Regions from separate parts of the Arthrobacter sp. AB6 genome, predicted to be linked through region 2. Evidence: predicted binding sites of a transcription regulator. Region 2 holds the regulator's gene; the other holds the start of a gene.
What was found. The regulator Rex, encoded in region 2, represses fermentation and respiration genes when NADH is low (regulators of the CRP and FNR family bind a similar motif). The targets are predictions, from matches to a motif close to CTTGTGAANNNNTTCACAAG.

Region 1: the regulator Rex is predicted to act here: its motif matches at 2,375-2,394, upstream of Q9R30_RS02190 (glyceraldehyde-3-phosphate dehydrogenase).

What each region holds. Positions count from the first base shown of each region.
Region 1 covers NZ_JAUZVL010000002.1:166,162-169,559, forward strand. The annotation lists gene Q9R30_RS02180 (HNH endonuclease family protein) at 1-270, opposite strand, end outside; gene Q9R30_RS02185 (hypothetical protein) at 396-605, opposite strand; gene Q9R30_RS02190 (glyceraldehyde-3-phosphate dehydrogenase) at 681-2,159, opposite strand; gene Q9R30_RS02195 (TspO/MBR family protein) at 2,418-2,960, opposite strand; RNA gene rnpB (RNase P RNA component class A) at 3,006-3,397, opposite strand.
Region 2 covers NZ_JAUZVL010000001.1:213,363-216,760, forward strand. The annotation lists gene Q9R30_RS00975 (YceI family protein) at 1-32, shown strand, start outside; gene Q9R30_RS00980 (hypothetical protein) at 159-626, shown strand; gene Q9R30_RS00985 (hypothetical protein) at 736-1,554, shown strand; gene Q9R30_RS00990 (redox-sensing transcriptional repressor Rex) at 1,615-2,319, opposite strand; gene Q9R30_RS00995 (glutaredoxin family protein) at 2,424-2,678, opposite strand; gene Q9R30_RS01000 (HAD family phosphatase) at 2,768-3,398, shown strand, end outside.

The sequences.
Region 1 (3,398 bases), on a different contig from region 2:
GGCCCGGCCCTTGACGGAAAGCCGTTCCAGCGCGGTGATGGCAGTACCGGAGGGCACGGGATGCACCGGCACAACAGGCTTCATCCAGTCGGGGTCGAACACCGGAGCTTCGGTGGGGCCGGAAGCGGCGGGCTCCGTCAACGCAAACTGGCCGGCAGTAAAGAACCAGGACAGTGCCGCCAGTGCAACGACGGCGGCCACTGCCAGGATGCCCCAGGCCTGCCGTGAGCGACGGCGGGCACGGCGGTAGGCGGACCAGCTCACAGTCATGGGGATCCGCCGCCTCCGCCGACATCATGCACCAGAAGAGCCTAGAACACCCCCTGGGTCTTCCCGGTGTTTTCCACAGTGTGGAGGGCAGGTGGGCAGCTTTGGTGGAAGTGTTCGCGCGGGGGTTACTGCTCCCGCATCACCCTCCGCAGGTCCTCCTCGGCGATTGCCAGCAGTCCTTCCAGCTGGCGCACCCGGTCCTCGCCGACGTCGCCCGTTTTGTAGGCGGCGCGGGCGCCCTCAAGCAGCCTGACAGCCTCTTTATGGTTGGCTTTGGCGACGTCGAGGGCGTGCTCAAGGGTTGTTTCGTGCTGAAGTGTCGAATCTTTGTCCATGCCACCAGTGTGGTCCCGTTTCCCGGCCGATTCCAGCGGAATCAGCCGGGAAATCGCGGGACCGGCGGCCGGGGCCTAAACAGCGATCGCTGCGAGGGCCGCCGCCGATTCCTTTGCGGGGAAGGATGGCGGGTTTACCCCTGCCATTTCCTCCATCACACGGACCACCTGGCAGCTGTAGCCGAACTCGTTGTCATACCAGACGTAGAGGACAACGTTTTTGTCCGTGGACACAGTGGCCAGGCCGTCCACGATGCCTGCGCGGCGGGAACCGACGAAGTCAGTGGAGACAACTTCGGGTGAGTCGATGTAGTCGATCTGCTTGCGCATGTCCGAGTGCAGGGACATCTCGCGGAGGTAGTTGTTGATCTCGTCCTTGGTGGTCCCGTTTTCCAGGCTCAGGTTCAGGATGGCGAGGGAAACATCCGGGGTGGGGACCCGGATGGAGCTGCCCGTCAGCTTGCCCAGGAGTTCGGGAAGGGCCTTGGCCACGGCCTTCGCGGCACCGGTCTCCGTGATCACCATGTTCAGGGCCGCCGAGCGGCCGCGTCGGTCACCCTTGTGGAAGTTGTCGATCAGGTTCTGGTCGTTGGTGAAGGAGTGCACGGTCTCCACATGGCCGTGCACGACGCCGAACTTGTCGTTGATGGCCTTCAGGACCGGCGTGATGGCGTTGGTGGTGCAGGACGCGGCGGACACGATCTGGTCAGTGTCCTCGATGGTGCCGTGGTTGATGCCGTGGACGATGTTCTTCAGGTCGCCCTTGCCCGGGGCTGTCAGGAGAACCCGTGCCACGCCCTTGCTCTGCAGGTGCTGGGACAGTCCTTCCCGGTCACGCCAGCGGCCGGTGTTGTCCACCACGAGGGCATTGTTGATGCCGAAGGCGGTGTAGTCGATGGTGGCGGGGTTGTCCGAGTAGATGACCTGGACCTGCACGCCGTTGGCCGTGATGGTGTTGGCTTCCTCGTCGATCCTGATGGTCCCTTCGAAGGACCCGTGGACGGAGTCGCGGCGCAGGAGGCTGGCGCGCTTCGAAAGATCGTTGTCGGCGCCCTTGCGGACCACGATGGCGCGCAGGCGGAGGCCGTGGCCGCCACCGGCCTTTTCGATGAGGAGGCGGGCAAGGAGCCGGCCGATCCGGCCAAAGCCGTAGAGCACCACGTCGGTGCTGGTGCGGTCATCGCCGCCACGCTTGCCCACAACGTCGGCAAGTTCCGCGCGGAGGAATTCTTCCAGCGTGGCGCCGCTGCCCTCCTCCTTGAACTTCTGGTTCAGCCGGGCGATGTCGATCGCAGCAGCACCGAGCTCCAGTCCGGCAAGGGTGTTCAGCAGCGGCGCGGTCTCCTCCAGGAGCAGCTCGTCCTTGCTCATCCGGCGCGCAAAACGGTGCGCCTTGAGGATGTTCATGGTGGACTTGTTGATCAAACTCCGGCCATGGATGCTGGTGACCACGTTGTTTTCGCGGTACAGCCGGCCGATCACCGGAATCATGGCCTCGGCGAGGGCCTCCCGGCCCATCCACGTATCAAGACAAGAATCTGACGTCTGGCTCACAGAAATACCTTCCTCGGTTCAGCCGTGTACGTCCTCGTACACGGATGTCGGCCACCACATGCTGTGCAGGGGCACCCGCGCCTGCAGGGGTCGGCCCCCAGGCGCCTGGATCGCGTGCAAAGAAAAACCGCCGGCTGCGAACACAACCCGGGCGGAAGAACTCCTGCGTCCGGTCTCCATTCTAAGTTGGCCGGTCTCCCCGAACAGGCCGGAACCACGTGAAATCACTCACAGGGAAGGGGCCTTGCGTCCGGGGCCTCAGTTGTGGATGGCCGAATAGAGATTGAGGCTGGCCGAGAATACCACCCACGAAAAATAGGGCAGCAGCAGGAGGCCGGCAGCCGGGCTCACCGGACCGAACCGCACGACGAGGTAGGCAAGTGAGGCCGCCAGTCCGGCAATCACCAGGAAAGCAGCCCAGAGTGCGGCTGCTCCAAACACCGGGAAGAGCCCGAAGAAGGCCAGCGGCCACGCGGCGTTGAGCACCAGCTGGAGAAGGTACCCGGCCAGGGCGCCTCCCCTCAGCTCGCCTTTGCGCCAGACGAGCCAGGCGGCAACCGCAACCCCGACGTAGAGCAGCGTCCACATGCTCCTGAACATCCAGCCCGGCGGCATCCAGGGAGCCTTGACCGACCCCGCGAACCAGCCGCCGGAATTCAGGATAATGGGGACCGAGGCCAGGGCCCAGGCGGCAGCGGAGAGCGCAAGGAACCCGGCCAGGGCAACGGCCTGACGTCCACGGGCGGAACCTCGCGGTTGGGCGGCTCCATATCCGGAGGGCGGGTCAGTATTTGCAGGCACGGTTCAGGATCCCCAACACAACTCTCAAGGTCAAACCGGAATGGGTGGATGGGTTGACCGATACGCCGGGTTCTGTGCTCCCGCCCCGTTGCCGGTGCGGGAGTAGCGGCCATCCATCTACGAGCGCCGTTGCCGGCGCCCTCCAGCGGCCTACCCGGACACTCGGGCGGGCAGCCCTCAAACGTGTCCTGTCTGGCCTTGCTCCGGGTGGGGTTTACCTAGCCTTCCCGGTCACCCGGGAAGCTGGTGGTCTCTTACACCACCGTTTCACCCTTACCTGGTTCGTGCCGCTTTCAAACCGGCGCGACCCAGGCGGTCTGTTCTCTGTGGCACTGGCCTGCGGGTTACCCCGAGTGGGCGTTACCCACCACCCTGCCCTGCGGAGCCCGGACGTTCCTCGAGCCACTTGCGTGACGCGCGGCCGCCTGGTCAACCCAT
Region 2 (3,398 bases):
TGGAACTGGCGTTCATCGCTCCCGCAGCGTAAATCGCCTTTCCTGCCGGTACCCCGGCACTGGACTTCCGCAGTCCGGTGCCGGGGTGCCTCCTTTTAAGTTCCCCGTTAGGTTCCCCGCTCCCCTCCCCCTCGCCGGAGGGGTTTACAGTGAGGGCCATGAGCAACTTTCCCAGCGCGCCCCGGACCGGTTTCACCCGGATGTTCGCGGTGGCGGGCCTTCCCACCGGACTCAAGGTCTCGTTCTGGATTTGGTTCATGGGCGGCATGCTGGGCTTGCTGGGAGGAATCCTCGGCATGCTCGCGTCCCTGGTGCTCTTTGTTGCTGCGCCGGGAGCCGCGACCCTGGTGCTGCTGCTCATGGTGCTGGCGGCCGGCGTGGGGGCAGCCCAGATCGTGTTCGCCCTCGCCATGAAAGAGGGGAAGCGCCGGGCACGGCTGGGCCTGACGGCCCTCACCGGCATCACCCTGGTCCTGGCCGTTGCCAACGGGGCCATGGGCGTGGGCCAGGCGGGCAACTGGGCTGCCTCCCTCATCAGCCTGGCCGCTACGGTCCTTCTCTGGCTGCCCCGTTCCCAGGCCTTCTTTGCCGCAGCAGGACGGCGCGGGAATACCTCTTCCGAATGACCCACAAGCCGTCCGCCCGGGGGTACGGTGGACTTAAGCCATGCTGGGGGTAGGGCACAGGTCTATTCCCTGCAGCCTCCCTGGAACCCGACATGCAAAAGGAACGCTCATGAGTACTCCCCCTGTCCCGCCTCCCGTTCCGAACGATCCCGAGTCCGGGCCTGGCACGCAGGGTCCGCGCTACGGCCAGAACGCCCCGCAGTCCGGCGCACCCCAGTACGGACAGAACGCACCCCAGTACGGGCAGCAGTCCGGCCAGCAGTCCGGCCAGCAGTCCGGCGCACCCCAGTACGGACAGAACGCACCCCAGTACGGGCAGCAGTCCGGCGTACCCCAGTACGGGCAGAACCCGCCGCAGTACGGACAGAACCCGCCGGGGGCTCCGGGCTACGGGCAGCAGCCGTTTGGGCAGTCGCCCTACGCGCAATACCCGTCGGAGCAGCCGCAGCCGTCCGGAAGCACGGGCGTTCCCCAGCTGGTCAACATTTCGTTCTGGCTGCTGATCGCCTCGGCCGCCATTTTCGTTGTCTCGGCGCTTGCCGGCCTCGCCACGCTGGATGATCCCCGGTTCCGCGATGTCTTCGACAGCCAGGTCCAGGGCACCGGCGCGGAGGTCACGTACGAGGATATGAAGGGCGTCATCGCCGGCACCCTGGTGGTTTTCACCATCATCGGCCTGGCACTGTACCTGCTGGTGGCATTCTTTGTCCGCAAGGGCAAGAACTGGGCACGCGTCCTGGGCACCGTCTTTGCGGCACTTTCCGTCCTCGGCCTCTTCGGCCCTCCCAGTTTCGCAACCATCGGCACGCTGTTGGGAATCGCGGCCATTGTGCTGCTCTACCTTCCGGCGGCAGCTCCGTATTTCCGGAAGCAGCAGCCGTTTGCCAATCCGTACGGCGGCAACATGGGCAACCCCTACGGCCGGTAGTCCGGGCACAAACCACCCTGCGGGCGTGGGTCCCCGAAGCAGCCAGAACCGCGAAGGAAGCTAGGCGGTCTGCCCCGGGGCCTGCGCCCGCTGTGCGTGGTAGGCCAGGATCTGCAGCTCCGTTGCCATGTCCACTTTGCGGAGGTTGACCCCCTCCGGCACCTGGAGCATCACGGGCGCGAAGCTCAGGATACTGCGGACGCCGGCCGCCACCACCCGGTCGCAAACGTCCTGGGCCACGGCGGCCGGCAGTGCCAGCACCACCATGTTGGCCCCGGTCCGGTGCAACACGGTTTCCAGGTCCGCCACATCGCTGACCCGCAGCCAGCCCACTTCGTTGCCCACCACCATCTGGTCCGCGTCAAAAATGGCAACTACGTCGAAGCCGCGGGATTCAAAGCCGCCGTACCGGGCCAGGGCCTTGCCCAGGTTGCCGGCACCCACAATCGCCACTTTCCAGTCGTGCGTAAGTCCCAGGGCGGCGGCGATGTGCCGGCTAAGGTACTGCACCTCGTAGCCCACACCGCGGGTTCCATACGAACCAACGTGGGAGAGGTCCTTGCGCAGGGTTGCGGAGCTGACGCCAGAAGCCTCGGCGAGGGATTCTGAGGAGACCCGCTCCACCCCCTCGGCGAGCAGGGTGTTGAGGGCGCGCAGGTAGAGGGTCAGCCGCGCCACCGCAGCCGGCGGAATCTGCTTGGCTGCCGTGCCCGTGGCTCCCGGCAGGTCCGGAACAGCCTGGGGAGTTGAATCCAGCGAAGCCACCAGCTCCTCCCTCGCATTGCGTTGTGACTCCACTCTAGAGCCCCATCAGCATTGCCAACAAAGCAGGTGACGCCGGTGCCCGCGCCATCACAGGAGCTGCTCCCCTACTGCGCCATTGCCTGCCGGAGCACGCGTTCAAGGCGGGCTTCGTCAATCTTCCAGAAATCGCGCTGCACGCCATCCACCAGCACCACGGGGATTTCCTCCGCGTAGCGCTCACGTAGTTCCGGCTGGTGGTCCACCAACTCCTCGTTCCACTCAAGTCCCAGGGAGGCCGTAACCCGCCCGACGGCGTCGCGCGCGTCTTCGCAAAGGTGGCAGTCTTCTTTGGTGATGAGGAGGACGCGGGGTGTGGCCATGCCTTAACGGTATCCCCGTTGCCCGGGCGCGGCGACGTCCAGCGCTGGAGCGCAGTGGAATCAACAGTGGATTGACTAGACTCGAGTCCATGCCCGAGGAGAAGTACGTCGCCGTAGTCACCAAGCCGGTTGCTGCGCCGCAGCCCGGCGAGGCGGCGTTCTTCGATGTGGACAACACCCTGATGCGCGGCGCCAGCCTTTTCCACGTTGCACGGAAGATGCACCAGCGCGGCGCCTTCACCATGACCCAGGCAGCCGGCTTTGCCTGGAAGCAGTTCAAGTTCGTGGCCCGCGGCGAGAACATCGACGATGTCCATGCGGTGCGCGACTCCGCGTTGACCCTGGCCGCGGGGATCACGGTCGACGACGTGAAAGCCTTGGGCGAAGAGGTCTACGACGAGATGATCGCCTCGAGGATCTGGCCCGGCGCCAAAGCCTTGGCGGAGCAGCACCTGCGGGTTGGCCGCCGGGTGTGGCTGGTGACCGCCACGCCCATCGAAGTGGCCACCGTGATTTCCACCCGGCTGGGCCTGACCGGGGCCCTGGGAACGGTGGGCGAAATACATGACGGCATGTATACGGGCCGGCTGGTGGGGGACATCCTGCACGGCTCCGCCAAGGCCGTTGCCGTCCGGGCCATGGCCGACGCCGAAGAGCTGGACCTGATGCGCTGCTGGGCCTACAGCGACTCCTACAACGACATCCCCCTGCTGACCCTGG